Regions from separate parts of the Lysinibacillus parviboronicapiens genome, predicted to be linked through region 2. Evidence: riboswitches for the same ligand, from Rfam matches in the RefSeq annotation. Region 2 holds a riboswitch; each other region holds the start of a gene.
What was found. Region 2 has a riboswitch for thiamine pyrophosphate ahead of thiT (energy-coupled thiamine transporter ThiT). Riboswitches for the same ligand answer to the same signal wherever they lie in the genome.
Positions count from the first base shown of each region.

Region 1 (4,220 bases), 1.7 Mb from region 2:
GATAGTAGCAGGACGCTTTGTTAACACGAGTATACGATCTGCTAAAAAAAGAGCTTCTTCGATATTATGTGTGACAAACAAAATCGATTTTCGGTGTTGTTCCCAAATAGATAACAGCCATGCTTGCATTTCTAGTCTTGTAAACTCATCAAGCGCTGAGAACGGTTCATCTAAGCATAAAATAGGTTTATCACTAACGATTGCTCGAATAAATGATACACGCTGCTGCATGCCTCCAGATAGTGCATTGGGATAAGCATTTTCAAACTGTGCGAGTCCTACCTTTTCTAGCCATGCCCGTGCTTGTTCGATATGTGGTTGCTGCTGTAGTTCCTCTACAATCGTGACATTCTCTAAAATCGTTCGCCAAGGGAGTAAACAGGGCTGTTGAGGCATATAGCCGATGGTTCCTCTTTTTAGCTGTATATCTTCTTCGTCTAACAAAATTGCCCCCCCATCTAAGGCGGAAATACCTCCAATTAATTGAAAGAGGGTACTTTTTCCACTACCAGACGGGCCGATAATCGCAACAAATTCACCTTCCTTTACTTCAAAAGATAAGTTGTTAATGACTTGCAGTGAGCCAAATGATTTATGAATGCCTTGAATGTTCAGCATGTAGTCCCCTCCCTTTCACAACGAGCTTTTCGAGCACACGAATGCCACTAAATAACAATAAGCTTAATAAAACGATGGCAAAAATGGCCACGAATACACGGTCCGTACGAAAAGAAGATTGTGCAAGTGTCATATAGACACCGATGCCCTTTTTAGCACCAAGCCACTCTGCAATAACAGCGCCCATAACACTATACGTAGCCGCAATCTTTATGCCTGAGAAAATAGCTGGATAGGCATAGGGCCATTCAAGTTTCCAGAATGTTTGTGCCTTGGTTGCACCAATCATCTCAAAATAGTGTTTTAGCTCAGGTGAGGTTTGGCGAAATCCGTCCATAGCCGCAATCACAATTGGGAAAAAGCAAACCAGACAAATAATAATGAGTTTCGGCAACAAACCAAAGCCAAACCAGATAATTAATAGTGGCGCCAGTACAAGCACTGGTACATTTTGTGACACAATCAGGATGGGATAAAATAATTCCCGAATCATAGCCGAACGATGTAACAATACAGCAACACTTAACCCAAAGATTATCCCAATGGCAAGACCTAAGAGTGCCAACTGTACACTAGCAAAGACATGTGGTAAAAATGCTTTATAGGATTGAACTGCTTCTATTATAATGGCGCTCGGTGCAGGTAACAGCCACTGTGGAATTTGTGCAAATTGAACAATTAGTTCCCATATGAATAAGAGGAAGACGATAAAAATAATCGTCCTCCCTTGTTTTATTGCCTGAATCATGGACGATATTTCTCCGTCAACGTCCCCATCGTAATACCTGTTGGCTGATATAAAATTTTCACCTGTGTAATAACGTTTATTGCCCCAAGCTCAATCATCTTGCTATTCATTTCTTCTAGGATTTGAAGCAAAGTAGAGAGTTCACCTTCCATTGTCGTTTCCAATGGATGTACCTCATATTTTACTCCTGAAGCATCGATAACAGCGATCGCCGCGTCAACAAAAGGAATAACGTCCTCATATTTTTCAGTTTTCGGTATGATTTGTACACTGATTAATGAATTTGCCATTTACTTTGCCTCCTTAGTTGGTAAAAAATCGTTTGTAAATGCCTTTGCTGGGTTGAATTCACCTTCTAAAACATTATTACTTGTCATCCAATCAGCATAGTTTCTCCATACGGCTAATTTTTGTTCACCCCATTGTGCGGCATCATCTTGATACTTGTCTGCTAGCCATTCCTGACTTTTATGTACAAGCTCTTTATCTAAATCTGGTGCCGCTTCTAGTAGAATATCAGCTGCTTCTTTCGGTTGATTGATGGCATATTCATAGCCCTTTGCTGCGGCCGCAACAAATGCCTTTACCGTATCCGGGTTCTCCGCAATCATTTTTTCGTTTGTTGCAAGTACTGGTGTATAATAATCAAGCTGTTCACTATAGTCTGTTAAGTACAGCATGTTGAGCTTTTCACCACGCAGTTCCGCTTCTATCCCTGTCCAAGCATAGTATATCCAAGCAACATCAATGTCTTTCTGCATCATGGTAAAGAAATCTAAATCACCGGCATTGACCATATCTAATTTATTGACATCTGCATTCTCTGTTTGCATTAATGATTGCAATACCGCCTGTTCAAGAGGAGCCCCCCAACCGCCATACGTTTTTCCTTCAAAATCTTTTGGTGATGTAATACCATGCGCAGCAAGTGACGCAAAACCTGACGTATTATGTTGAATAACGGCTGCAATCGATACTAATGGTACATCCTGCACGCGTGCTTGTGTAATCGACTCTTGGTAGCTTACGCCAAACTCAGCCTTGCCAGATGCAACAAGCTGATCGGCTCCTGCATCGCCAGGTAATAGAATATCTACGTCTAAGCCCTGTTTTTCAAAGTAACCAAGCTTTTTAGCCACATAAAGTCCTGTGTGATTTGTATTAGGTGACCAGTCAAGTACGACTGATACTTTTTTTAATGAATTCGATTCTTGTTTGTCCTCTTGAGCGTTACAGCCGACTAATGTTAATAGTGCTGCAACAAGGATCAATAACCATTTCTTCATGCTGAATCCTCCCAGTAAGTAGTGTGAAAGTGTTCATGTTTGAATGCTGTCATCACCATTTGAAAAACGTACTCGTCCCTTTTATGTAAAAGGCGCTGACAATTTCGAAATGAAAGTAAGATGTGTATCTGCATTTTCAAGCGTGTTAATGCGACTCGTGCATGTTGCAGGATAACTCCAAGACATAAAAAAACGCCCAGGAGTCATCCCAGACGTTTGAAATCGGTATCAAAAAATAATAGTACTATATTTTTGAGTAGATGTTCCCTACGCTGGTACGAGCCAAATCAGGTTCAAAGGGTCAGCGTCTGAACGGACACAATCTCAGCTGGCAACTACCAGCCCCCCTACATTCTTAACATATGAACTTTTCGAGGACTATTATACCCATATCTCTAAGCAAATGACAAGGCTCTAATTACATAGAGATTTTATTGTTAATTAATAAATCAAAAAAAGCCCAGTTCTCGAAAAAGAACATGGGCTTGATTGTTTAGCTATTTTTCATTTTTTGCCTTTAAAACATGGGCAATTGCACCGTCAGTAGCTATATCAACTTTAAAGGAGCCATTCGAATGACGATCTGAGCGTGTTAGCCCTTTCACATCAATCACTTCTTGCACACCCTTTTCAGTTTCCACTACAATTTGCTCTTCATCCGTAGCTCGAGTAACAGAGACGATACGGTGAGGATTTGCTTTTAACTCGGTTAATACTTTTAGCCCTCGTTTTGCACGGCTGGCTATATCTACCTCAGCGACATTCATTTTCTTCACTGCCCCACGCTGTGTCACAATCACAACATATTCCGTGTCACTTGGCTTTAATATCGTTACACCTACTAAAGCTTCGCCCTCTTTCAGCGTTATGCCTTTCACCCCTCCTGTTTTCACCCCCGTTACAGGCAATTCTTCAATTGGGAAGCGAATCGCATAGGCCGTATCTGTGATTAATAATAATTCTGCCTCGTCTGTCACAAGATCCGCAAAAATCATTTCATCGCCGGATTTGACATTCATCGTTTTAATAGGCTTAGAATAACGAGTTACCGCATAATCACTTAGCGGTGAGCGCTTAATTTGTCCATCTTTGGTCGCCGTTAAAATATAGGTATTTGGCTGTTCAAATGTTTCGAAGCCATATACCGCAATAATGGATTCATCCTCATTGGTTGGCACTATACTTGAAATATGCTGGCCAAGGTCCTTCCATCGAATATCCGGTAATTCATGCACGGGTTGATAAATATAATTGCCTCGATTTGTGAAAAGTAACACATGGTGCTGCGTATTTAAATTTTCCTCATACAATAAATAATCGGAATCCTTCATGGCGAAATCTTGACCATTGGAGGCAGCATGAGAACGTGTAGATGTACGCTTAATATAGCCATCCTTCGTTACTGTTACAACTACTTCTTCACTTGGGACAAGTACATCTAATGTTATTTTAATTTCTTCAATTTCACGTTCGATTTTTGAACGACGTGGTTCAGTAAAGCGCTTTTTAATATCGAGTAACTCTTGTTTTATGACACGCACTAGTTTTGCTTCACTGTTAAGAATACC
Region 1 covers NZ_CP073713.1:2,476,404-2,480,623, reverse strand. The annotation lists gene C9J31_RS11835 (ABC transporter ATP-binding protein) at 1-618, opposite strand, end outside; gene C9J31_RS11830 (ABC transporter permease) at 593-1,366, opposite strand; gene C9J31_RS11825 (thiamine-binding protein) at 1,363-1,656, opposite strand; gene C9J31_RS11820 (ABC transporter substrate-binding protein) at 1,657-2,652, opposite strand; TPP riboswitch at 2,900-3,011, opposite strand; gene parC (DNA topoisomerase IV subunit A) at 3,150-4,220, opposite strand, start outside.
Region 1: linked by a shared signal. The riboswitch ahead of C9J31_RS11820 (ABC transporter substrate-binding protein) and the one ahead of thiT (energy-coupled thiamine transporter ThiT) in region 2 are both predicted to bind thiamine pyrophosphate.

Region 2 (4,220 bases):
TTTGAGCGTTATATTCAAATAAACTACTTAGACAAAATCACAGCAGCCGCAAATATTCGTCTGTACCATTTATCTAATGGGCAGTTTGAGCTTCGACGATCAGATCGATTGGAAAAGCATGCAAAACAAAGTGGACTTGGTCTTGATGTATATGATGCCTATACTGATCAAATTCGGGATGTCAAAACATTGTCAGGTGGGGAGAAATTTAATGCCTCTTTAAGTCTGGCGCTGGGCATGGCAGATGTCATTCAAAGTTTTCAAGGGAATATTCGAATCGATACAATGTTTATTGACGAAGGTTTTGGCTCGCTTGATGAGGAGGCATTGAATAAAGCCATTGATGCACTCATTGATCTACAAGAATCGGGTCGTATGATTGGCGTTATTTCCCATGTTGCAGAACTAAAGGCCTCTATGCCCGCTGTTTTACATGTTGAAAAAACCTTAAGTGGACATAGCAGAACACGGTTTGAAGTGAAATAAAGAAAAGGCGTTCCCTTATAGGATACGCCTTTTCTTTATTTTCTTCGAGTCATTGGGTTGGGAGTTGTTCCCTTTTTTGCAGCTACCACTTTCTTGACAATTGGAATCACTATAGGCGCTAATTTGACAGCAGTTTTTACGATTTTAGATACTTTCATGAATATCAGCTCCCTTTTACTATTAGTTCTACCTGTTTAACTCGAGGATGAAACATAATTACTAACGGATAACGCGTACAGCCTGAACAATATTCCAGATGATAATGCCAAGAGATACGAGTAAGTAAATCGCAAAAGCAGCCAACCAAATGATAATGAATGTACTGCCAGTTGCATCAGGTTCAAACGTATTGAATGACATTGACGAAAACAGGAAGACGATAAAGAAAATGATGCCGAACAGAAAAGGAATTAAATGCGATATAAGCGCTCGGATTGAATGGCGCTTCACTTCACTATCCTTTGACACGAAATAAACAATTAACGGCACAATAAAAGGTGCGAAAAATATACTGAGATAACTAAAGGCAGATAATATTTTTTGATTCTCCATAGTTGTCCCTCCTTATTTAAAATTTACGCATGAAAAACTCAAAAGTTTCAAAAATTAATGAAGAAATGGTTGTAATCACAAAAGTGTTTGCGTACAATGAGGATGTTCAAGCAAAATTAAGATGTAACGACCACAAGGGGAGCTGATGATGTCAGCTGAGACTGGGCACGTAATGCCTTTACTCTTCGAACCTGTAAGTTAAAGCTTGCGTAGGGATGTGGATAGAAACCGACACTTTTACGATGTGAGGCTCTGTCCTGGCATCGTTTTTTTATCTTCAATTAGGTTAGCGAAGAAAAGAGGAGTATCCTTTTTTAGTAGGTGCTCACAGGCCAACAGAATGAAGCTAAAGTCTCTAGGGGTGTTATGGATTTTGAAAGGAATTAAAGATGGTATCTTAACGTAGGAGATGTAGCAATGTAGCTACATTGGTAAAGATGCTACAGCCTAAGGTATTGTTGTATAAGCATATTTCAAAATTTGTACACCTATTAACAGAGGCATAATAGATTGCCAGATTGAGCACATCATATTTAAATAACTGATTTCTATTCCTGCTCTTGTATCCTACATCGGAACAAAGGAGAGAATAATATTATGGACAAAAAAAGACTATTAATGCTGGTGGAGATTGCGATTTTCGCAGCAGTGGGTCTTGTACTCGATCAAGTTTCTTTTAAAGTATGGGCACAAGGCGGCTCGGTTAGTCTCGTGATGGTTCCCATTATTTTAATGGCATTTCGTTGGGGGCTTTTTGCAGGGCTGACAACAGGACTACTTATTGGCGTTATGCAAACGATGTTCGGTGCGTACATTGTACACTGGCTTCAAGGTTTATTGGATTATGGGGTTGCTTTCACAGTAGTTGGTGTAGCGGCGCTTGTGCGTAAGCCTGTACTCGAAGCTGCAGCGAACGTAAACAAAAAGAAGATGGCTATTTTTATAATCATAGGCACTGTTTTAGCTGGATTTTTACGCTACTTGTCGCATACGGTTGCAGGAGCTGTATTCTTCGCAGAGTATGCTGGCGATCAAAACGCTTGGATTTATTCCATTATTTATAATGGAACATATATGCTACCAGCAACAATCTTAACTGCTATTGCAGGTGTTCTTTTATTCACAGCAGCACCACAGTTAATGCAACGAAAATCTTAATGTGTAAGCCGTCTGTTCCTATAGGGTACAGGCGGCTTTTCTAAGCTAATTAGCGCGTATTGTTCATCATTGGTTTGTGGATGTGATATATTAGAGTGTAGATATTAGATGAAAGGGACGTTAAAAATGATTGTAAAAACGCAAGAAGAGATTGAAGCCTTTAAAAAAATCGGTCGTATTTGTGCTGAAATTCGTGAAGCAATGAAGGCTGCTACAAAACCAGGTGTGACAACACTTGAATTAGATGAAATTGCAGGCCGTATGTTTGCGGAAGCAGGAGCTATTTCTGGACCAAAAGGTGAATATGATTTCCCAGGTTACACTTGTATTAGTGTTAATGAAGAAGTAGCACATGGTATACCGGGAAGCCGTATTATTCAAGACGGGGATATTGTCAATATTGATGTGTCAGGTTCGCTAAACGGCTATTTTGCTGATACTGGTATTTCATTCGTAGTCGGAGAAGGTTATGAAGATAAAGAAAAACTTTGCCGCGTAGCGAAAAGTGCTTTTGAACGTGCGATGACGAAAGTAAAAGCTGGTTCTAAATTAAACCAAATAGGGAAAGCTGTTGAACGTGAAGCTTATGCGAACGATTTAACAGTCATCATGAATTTAACAGGTCATGGACTAGGTCGCTCTTTACATGATGAGCCAAATCACATTTTAAACTATTACGATGCGTGGGACTCAACAATTATGAAAGAGGGAATGGTGTTAGCGGTTGAGCCGTTCATCTCAGCAAAAGCAGAGCATATTGTTGAAGCTGGTGATGGCTGGACATTCATTACACCAGACAAATCATTAGTTGCTCAAATCGAGCATTCGATTATTGTTACAAAAGACAAACCAATTATTTTAACAACATTAGATGAAGCATAATCAATAGAAAAAAATCCTGCTTACCATGTTATTTTTGGTAGGCAGGATTTTTTTTAATAAATTGTATACCAACAAGGAGCACACCGCATAAAAATAAGGCGGCTGTTGTCACGAGTAATTCATCAAAGCCATTATGTAACGCAATACCTATATAGGCCCAGATAAAAACACTCGGATACACAATATCGAAGTGATGAAAGCGAATATGTAGTGCTATGGCAACTCCAATAGTCAGTAAAATAACTGCCCAAAGTGGATTGCTAAGACCGAAGCCGTTCCATTCATACGATGTTAATGTAAAACTTGCATTTGTCATTAGAGTAAAAGTCGCCCAAGCGAGATAGATAGAAAATGGCACTCGACCTGTTAGCGCATTATTGCTAAGTGAATACGTATTGTACAGTAAAAATAAATAAATTACTAATATTAACGTACTGCAAAGTGACACGATAAATAATTCGTGATGCCAAAACACAATGGCAAACGCCTGCAATATACAAATGCTACTAAAGAGAACAGTCTGTTTAATAGTTGTCTTTTTGAAATTCATAACTAACCAATAGCCGAGTAAAAAGTAAACCACAATCCAAATTACATAACTAACATTAAAAGGCGCAAACATAACGGGAAAACGATTAGAGATTTCTAACGTAGATTGACCATTTATTTTTATGAAATAGGATGAAAAGGTTAGGATGAGTGCGACAATATAAGAAATTGTCATCAAAATAAATTGAGGCATAGTTTCCTCTCCCTTCCTGTTAAATTGTATAGGGAAAAGACAAATAAGTATAGGACTGTCACAAATTTTCTATTTTCATTATAGCGGAAATTGCCAATAATGTATCGTCTTGTTTCGTCAAATTTATCTACAATTTACCATTTGGATAGGCATCCATATATTTCTTTAGTACAATATGAATAGCTAAATTAAAGGAGTGAAGTTTTAATGACTCAAAATCTAAAAAATCTTGACCTATCGATTGAACTAGATAAAAAAATGTATAAAAAGAAATTAAAAGTACTCCAATATGAAATGTTAAATGCCCAGCAGTTTTTACTAAACAATAAAATCGGGCTTATTTTAGTATTTGAAGGTATGGATGCGGCAGGGAAGGGCGGTGCTATAAAACGTCTAATCG
Region 2 covers NZ_CP073713.1:4,175,935-4,180,154, reverse strand. The annotation lists gene C9J31_RS20280 (AAA family ATPase) at 1-486, shown strand, start outside; gene C9J31_RS24080 (hypothetical protein) at 522-644, opposite strand; gene C9J31_RS20275 (magnetosome magnetite crystal formation protein family) at 706-1,038, opposite strand; TPP riboswitch at 1,164-1,271, shown strand; gene thiT (energy-coupled thiamine transporter ThiT) at 1,636-2,196, shown strand; gene map (type I methionyl aminopeptidase) at 2,323-3,078, shown strand; gene C9J31_RS20260 (hypothetical protein) at 3,107-3,820, opposite strand; gene C9J31_RS20255 (polyphosphate kinase 2 family protein) at 4,028-4,220, shown strand, end outside.

Region 3 (4,220 bases), 910 kb from region 2:
AACGGAATTCAAAACGTGCTTTTGATAGTGCATCATCCCTTACCTGTGCCCCTGGATGACCCTTTGCTAAATCAGCAGCATGTGCAGCAATTTTATACGTAATGACTCCAACACGAACATCTTCACGATTAGGTAAACCGAGATGCTCTTTCGGCGTTACATAGCAAAGCATTGCTGTACCAAACCAACCAATCATTGCTGCGCCAATGGCCGATGTAATATGGTCATAGCCAGGAGCAATATCGGTTGTTAAAGGGCCTAACGTATAGAATGGCGCTTCCTTACACACCTCTAATTGCTTGTCCATATTTTCTTTAATGAGATGCATCGGGACGTGACCTGGCCCTTCTACCATGACTTGCACATCATGTTTCCAGGCAATCTGTGTTAGCTCTCCAAGTGTTTCAAGCTCCGCGAATTGCGCCTCATCATTGGCATCTGCAATAGAGCCTGGACGTAAGCCATCCCCTAAAGAAAAAGCTACATCGTACGTCTTCATAATTTCGCAAATTTCTTCAAAATGACTATATAAAAAACTTTCTTCATGATGAAATAAGCACCACTGCGCCATAATCGAACCACCACGCGAGACAATACCGGTTACACGATTAGCTGTTAGTGGTACATAACGTAGTAATACCCCTGCATGAATAGTGAAGTAATCAACACCCTGCTCGGCCTGTTCGATTAATGTATCTCGGTACACCTCCCACGTTAAGTTTTCCGCAATGCCATTTACCTTTTCTAGCGCTTGATAAATAGGCACTGTTCCTACGGGTACAGCAGCGTTGCGAATAATCCATTCACGCGTCGTATGAATATGCTTACCCGTAGACAAATCCATAATATTATCTGCACCCCAGCGTGTTGCCCATGTCATTTTTTCTACTTCCTCAGCAATGGAGGAGGATACAGCTGAATTACCGATATTGGCATTAATCTTCACATGGAAGTTACGGCCAATAATCATTGGCTCTGCCTCTGGATGATTAATGTTTGAAGGCATAATTGCACGACCTTCAGCAATTTCAGCACGTACGAATTCTGGATCTAAATTTTCGCGAATGGCTACAAACTCCATTTCTGGTGTGATAATGCCCTTTCTTGCATAATGAAGCTGCGTTACATTGCGCCCTTTTTTCGCACGTAAAGGTTTTCGATAAAGCCCCGGAAAAACATTTTCTTTAATACGTGGATCATCATCATTACGAAAGCCATTATCCTCGGGCTTAATCTTACGGCCTTCATATTCTTCTACATCCCCACGCTCTTTTATCCAACCGCTTCTCAAAGCAGGCAAACCTTTGGTAATATCTACTTTGTAAGTAGGATCTGTATATGGACCACTTGTATCATATACACGCACTGGCGCATTTTCTTCTTCCCCAAAGCTCCCAGTTGTTGGACTTAGCATAATTTCACGCATTGGCACTAAAATATCTGATCTTGAGCCTTCTACATACACCTTTTTGCTTCCATCAAAACTAGTCATAATGTTAATGTTTTTTTCGCTAACTGTTGTCATAAACTACTTCGCTCCCTTTTACATATTTTAAGAAGGACCGAATCTAGCTCACCCCAACAATTTACTTTGCTACATATGAAAAGCCGAATCCAAAAAAATTTGGATCCGGCTGTGAATGTAAGGGTTTATTATCGCAAAGTATAAGTACTGCGATAATCATTAACTTTCCCACGCTGGTATGAGCCAGATCAGGTCCAAAGGGTCAAGAAACCTCAATGCGTTTCCCTCTCAGCCTGACTCATCAGACTCCCCTAGTTAAAGCTATTCAATTTGATGTTAGTGTAGCAGATATTACTAATAGATGGAAGTTATATTTTAAAATCATAACAATTAATTAGTACACTTTATATTTTGGCACAAGCTATTTCATATATGACGAAGATACTTTATGTAAAAAGTATTTCTGCCACGTAAATGACGAGCGTCACTGTGATACAGCTAACAATAGTCGAAAATAACACGGTTTGTGCTGCAGTGGCTGATTCAACATCGTATTCTAAAGCAAGGCTTGAGCTATTGCGTGACGTCGGAAAGGCACTAGCTATAAAGAGTGACTGAGCTACAACACCGTCTAAGCCAAGCGTAAAAATAATGACAAGCGCCACAGCTGGTCCAATAATCAGCCGTGTAAAGCAACTGACAAAAACGGTTTTATTAAACATCAACTTGATTTCAAGCTGGGATAGTTGCGCTCCAAGCGTAATAAGTGCCACAGCGATAAAACCATCTGCTACATGGTCGATTGGAATACGAATAAACTGGGGGATACCAATATTGAAGAAATTCATTGCCACACCAATAATAAGCGCATGTATAATAGGCATTTTCAAGAAGTCCTTTATAATGGCGAGCCCAGATTTTGTCGAGGAAATAAGATTATATAAACCATATGTATACGTTGTCATATTTTGGAAAATAACTAGAATAACCTGAATGGCCACTCCTATCGGCTGTGTTGCGAATATCATTTGCGCAACCGGAATACCATAGTTACCTGAGTTAATGAGCACAACGCTGTTTTTAAACACTGCTGTTTCTGTTTTTGCTAAACCAAGTCCCTTTGCTAAAAAATGACTGAGCACCATTTGACTCCCGATAAAGAGAATAATAAACACCGCGACCTGTCCTAGTACCGACAGCTCCACAGTCGTTTCATATAAATTCATAAAAACCGCAGCCGGCATAAAGCAATATGTAATAAGTTGGGATAATGCTTTTAAATTAAATCGAAATTTTTTCTGCAAGACTGCTCCAAGTACAAGAAGCACTAAAATTGGGGCAACAATTTGAAAGAAAATCATACCGAGATACATCATGTAGTTTATCCCCCCTCATCTCTTTCTATAGTAGTGCTATCTGCGAGCTAGGTCAATGTGCTTTGCTTGACCCTTCTAATGACTTTAAAAACGATTTCATGTCATTGCTCGTAGTATTTTCGAATAACAAAAGAATCTGAAGACCCCTTCAGGAAAGTAAGTTAGGCAAGCCCCCTGGGTTGAGGAGGCTTGCGGCTTACTAGCGGCTTGACAGATTTCCTTTTCACTTTACTATATTCTCATTATAGAAGGATTTAGTACCAAAGCCATTTTTATAAAGAAGAGGAATTAAGCGAGTTTAAAGCGTTTAACAACTTCTTGTAATTCTTGTGAGATTTTATTCATATTATTTATTGATTCTGCAACCTTTTCTAGCTCTGCCTGCTGATCAATTGTTGAAGCACTTACTTCCTCGGCAGAAGCGGCAGTCTCCTCTGAAATAGCTGAAATGCTTTGAATAGCCATAAGTGCTTGATTTTTGTGCTCTAACATACCAGAAAGTTTAGCGAGTAACTCGTTAATTGAGGTTGCAATAGAACTAGAGAGCTCACTATTGTCCTTAAAGGCTATTTCCGTGCTTTGTACGGATTCATTTTGCGCTTGCATTAAGCTAGCATTAGCAGCTATTACTAATACTGTTTGTTTAGAGTTTTCTAATATACTATCCACAGTTGTCTTAATGACATCTGTTTCATTTCTCGATTGCTCAGCTAGTTTTCTAACCTCCTCGGCTACCACTGCAAAGCCCTTCCCATGTTCTCCTGCTCGAGCCGCTTCAATACTTGCATTAAGTGCAAGCAGATTTGTTTGCTCCATAATACCATGAATAGAGACAATAACTTGGTTGATATTCGCAATATTAGAAGATAATGATTCTATTTGCTGTTGTATTCGTCCATTCATTTCATTGGTTTCTGTATTACGTACACGCAAACTATCGACTTCTTTCATACCCTTTTCAGTTGTTGTTTGCGTCTTAGCAGACAGTTCTTCCATTTGAGAAGACAACTGTGTAATCGTATCAATCTGTTCGGATAGGTCCATCATTCGATAGTTTGTTTCTTCCGTATCTTCAGATTGCTTAGAAGCACCTTGAGCAATTTCGTTTATTGCTACTGTCACTTCTTGACTAGAGGCTACAATCTCATTAAATGCTTCATGGACATGAGTTGATGATTGGTTAAGCAAAGTCGTAGATTGCAATACCGTATGTATAGCATCATTCGTTTTGTCTAACATATTATTATAGGCAACTGAAACTGCGCCTATTTCATCTGACTTAATATATTTTTCGTCAATTTTTTTCGTTAAATCCCCATCCGCTGCTGTTTCTATTGATGCACGTAGAAGCTTCAACGGCTTCAATTGTCTATAGATAA
Region 3 covers NZ_CP073713.1:258,293-262,512, reverse strand. The annotation lists gene thiC (phosphomethylpyrimidine synthase ThiC) at 1-1,525, opposite strand, end outside; TPP riboswitch at 1,674-1,788, opposite strand; gene C9J31_RS01400 (AEC family transporter) at 1,912-2,841, opposite strand; gene C9J31_RS01395 (methyl-accepting chemotaxis protein) at 3,130-4,220, opposite strand, start outside.
Region 3: linked by a shared signal. The riboswitch ahead of thiC (phosphomethylpyrimidine synthase ThiC) and the one ahead of thiT (energy-coupled thiamine transporter ThiT) in region 2 are both predicted to bind thiamine pyrophosphate.

Region 4 (4,220 bases), 560 kb from region 2:
AAAAAAGCTTTTTATACATAAAAAAAACCAAAGTTCATAAATTTGGCATGAACTTTGATTTTCGACATTATTTCCTAGGAAATTATTTTTGCGTATACTGATACTTTTCAAGCTGACGTAGTTCGACACGGCGAATTTTACCCGATGCGGTCTTTGGTAACTCCTCAACAAATTCAATCGCACGTGGATACTTGTAGGGCGCTGTTAATGCTTTTACATGATCTTGGAGTTCTTGAATAAGTGATGCAATGCCTATTCTTCTATCATGCAATACTACAAATGCCTTTACAATATTACCACGTACTTCATCAGGACTCGCAACTACTGCAACTTCTTTCACAGTTGGATGTTTCATTAATGCATCTTCAACCTCAAATGGTCCAATGGTGTAGCCTGAAGAAATAATGACATCATCACCACGTCCCTCAAACCAAAAATAACCATCTTTATCTTTATATGCACGGTCTCCAGTGATATACCAATCACCACGGAATTGTAAGCTTGTACGTTCTGGGTCTTTAAAATATTTTTTAAATAATGCTGGTGTTTCACGATGAACCGCTATATCACCAACGGCACCATCTGCAACAGGGTTACCAAAATCATCAATAATTTCTACCGTATTTCCCGGCGTTGGTTGACCCATTGAGCCAACACGTGGCTCCATACCTACCATTGTTCCAACAAGTAATGTATTTTCAGTTTGACCGTAGCCATCACGTACCTGAAGTTTAAAGTTTTGTAAGAATATTTTCGTAACCTCACTGTTCAGCGGTTCTCCTGCAGATACAGCTTGACGAATGCTACTCAAATTGTAGTGTTGTAAATTTTCAAGTGCTGCCATAAAACGATATTCAGTGGGCGTACAGCACAGAACATTAATATTAAATTTTTCAAGTAACGTTAAGTATGTAGCTGCATCAAATTTTCCTTTGTAAACAAAAGCTGTTGCTCCACTACCCAATGTTGCAAGGAATGGACTCCATATCCATTTTTGCCACCCTGGAGCTGCAGTAGCCCACACTATATCATTTTCTTCAACGCCTAACCAATTTGGTGCTGTTGTCCGCAAATGTGCGTAACCCCAACTGTGTGTATGAACAGCAGCCTTTGGATTGCCTGTTGTGCCACTTGTGTAGGCAAGAAATGCAAGATCCGTACATTTCGTTGGTGTGGCGCTTGTATAGGTAGTGGGTTTATTTTTCATTTGCTCTAGCAAAGGATGCCATGGTGCATGTGCCTGACCAATGACAAACTGCTGCACGTCCTCTAAATTTTCCACCTCATCAAATTGTTCAATATATGGCTCATAGGCAATAACCGCCTTTGCATCAGCATGTGTGATTCGATAGTCTATATCCTTTGCACGCAACATCTCAGAGCTTGGAATAATCGTTAAGCCAGCCTTTAATGCAGCAATATAAACAATGTACGCCTCAACTGATCTTGGCACCATAACTAAAATTACATCTCCTTTGACTAATCCTTGAGATGTGAATACATGTGCTGTCTGATTTGCCTTTTCAAGTAAAGTTGCATATGTAATATATTGTATATCTTCGTTTTCGTTATAAACTATTAAAGCATTTTTGGTTGGATTCTGTGCATACTTTTCAATTTCTTCTGCAATGTTATACCACTCTGGTGCGAGTAAATCTTGTCTATTCATGGCATATGCCCCCTTCGCTATGCCCATTATAAAACTCATTTTTCTTGATTTTCAATGGAAGAAGCCTTAATTTTGAAAAGTCATGACAACTATCATACTTCTTTATATGGCAACAGTCACTGCTTTTATGATAATTGGAAATCGCTATTGAACACGGAGAAAAAGTATGGTACATTTTGGTCAACTAAAATCATGATTGCAGGGGGACTCGTCTTGAGTTGAGAAGGTAAAACCTGACCCTTTGAACCTGTTAGTTAATACTGACGTAGGGAGCAATACATCTTGTTATTGATGAAAAGCTCTTTTTACGTGTACTCTTTGCACGAAAAGAGCTTTTTTTTGCATGCTTACGTCCACCCAAAAAGGAGGACTTACTATGATTTTACAAACAATACGTAAACAACAGCCACTTATTCACTGTATCACAAACTATGTCGTGGCCAATTTTCAAGCAAATGGCTTACTGGCAATTGGTGCTTCTCCTGTAATGGCCGATGAAATCGATGAAGTTACAGAAATGGTAAAAATCGCTTCCGCGCTATTATTAAATACGGGTACGATAAATGATCGTACAAAAGAATCTATGTTACGTGCGGGAGAAATGGCCAATACACTTGGCATCCCAATTATTTTAGATCCCGTTGGTGCAGGAGCGACTACTTTTCGCAAAAAAACAATACAGCATTTATTAACGCAAGTTAAATTTGCTGTTATTCGTTGCAATATTGGTGAGCTTGCTGCTATTGCCAATGTAAATTGGCAACAAAAAGGCGTCGACAGTGGCAGCGGGTCAATTTGTATTGAGGATGAGGCAAAGCAAGTTGCTCAACGCTATGATTGTATAGTTATTGTGACCGGTGAAAAAGATTTTATAACTGATGGTAAACAAATGCATTGGATTGATGGGGGACATCAGCAAATGACAGAAGTCACAGGGACAGGCTGCCTATTAAGTGCAATTTGCGCAGCCGCTTATGTTGCACAAAATGAGCCATATAAACAATTAGTAAATACTTTATTGGCCTATAAAAAAATAGCTGAACATGCTGCTTGCTCTACTCAATATATTGGTGATTTTCAAATTGCTATCTTAAATGAGTTACATCGTCTTTCAAAGGACGGTGAAAAATAGTGCATATCGTGACTACAATTGCAGGCTCAGATAGTGGCGGCGGTGCAGGCATTCAAGCAGATTTAAAAACATTTCAAGAATTAAAGGTATTTGGCACATCTGTGATTACAGCGTTAACTGCTCAAAATACATTAGGTGTGTATGATGTTTTATCCATTGATCCAAGCTTTATCGAAAAACAATTTTATGCACTATTAGAGGATTTTTCAATTAGTGCTATCAAAACAGGAATGCTTTTTTCTGCTGATGTTATTCAGACCATTGCAAATATAATGGCTGACTTGGATATACCACTTATCATTGATCCAGTAATGATTGCTAAAGGTGGCGAAAGCTTATTGCAACAACAAGCAATCGAGGCATTGCGATGTTATTTATTACCATTAGCAACTGTTATTACGCCAAATATCCCGGAAGCAGAAGTATTAACAGGCAAAAAGATTGATACCCCAGCTTCAATTAAGCAAGCTGCTCATACACTTTTGCAACTAGGCGCACGATGTGTTGTCATGAAAGGTGGTCATTTATCTGACAAAAAATTTGCGACTGATTATGTATTTTTTAAAGATGGTCGATCATTTTCCATGCAAACGGCACGTATTGCAACAAACAATACACACGGTACAGGCTGCACATTTTCTGCTGCATTAACAGCTTTTATTGGGTCTAACTTACCAATAGATCAGGCTATTTTGGAAGCGAAAAAATTTATTCAGCTTGCCATTACACATGATTTATCTATTGGCAATGGACACGGTCCGACCAATCATTTTGCCTACCATAAATACAAAGGTTTTTGCGAGGTGATTATTCATGAATAACCACGATTTAAAGCTCTATTTTATTATGGGTTCGGCAAACGTTCATAAACGACCTCCATTAGAAGTACTTGAAGAGGCGTTACAATCAGGCATTACCATGTTTCAATTTCGCGAAAAGGGGCCAGACGCATTAACTGGGCTAGCTTATGAAATTTTTGCTCAAAGTTGTCAAAAGCTATGTAAGCAGTATCATATTCCGTTTATCGTCAATGATGATATTGAGCTTGCTTTAAAACTTGGTGCGGATGGCATTCATATTGGGCAAGATGATTTTCCTGTTGCAGTTATCCGCGAGAAAATTGGAGATATGTTACTTGGTGTGTCTGTTCATACAAAAGATGAAGTGCACACTGCTTTACAGTACGCAGCTGATTATGTAGGTATCGGTCCTATTTTCGCAACCACTTCTAAAAGTAATGCCAAACCTCCAAGTGGTACTGAATTTCTACAACAAGTTCGTTCTGAACACCCTGACTTGCCTATCGTGGCAATTGGCGGAATTGATGAGTCCAATGCACAACTAGTATTTAAAGCTGGTGCACATGGAATAGCTGTAATTTCTGCTATATGTGAAAGTGTAAATATTAAAGATACTGTC
Region 4 covers NZ_CP073713.1:3,619,169-3,623,388, forward strand. The annotation lists gene mbcS (acyl-CoA synthetase MbcS) at 83-1,669, opposite strand; TPP riboswitch at 1,860-1,958, shown strand; gene thiM (hydroxyethylthiazole kinase) at 2,046-2,801, shown strand; gene thiD (bifunctional hydroxymethylpyrimidine kinase/phosphomethylpyrimidine kinase) at 2,801-3,622, shown strand; gene thiE (thiamine phosphate synthase) at 3,615-4,220, shown strand, end outside.
Region 4: linked by a shared signal. The riboswitch ahead of thiM (hydroxyethylthiazole kinase) and the one ahead of thiT (energy-coupled thiamine transporter ThiT) in region 2 are both predicted to bind thiamine pyrophosphate.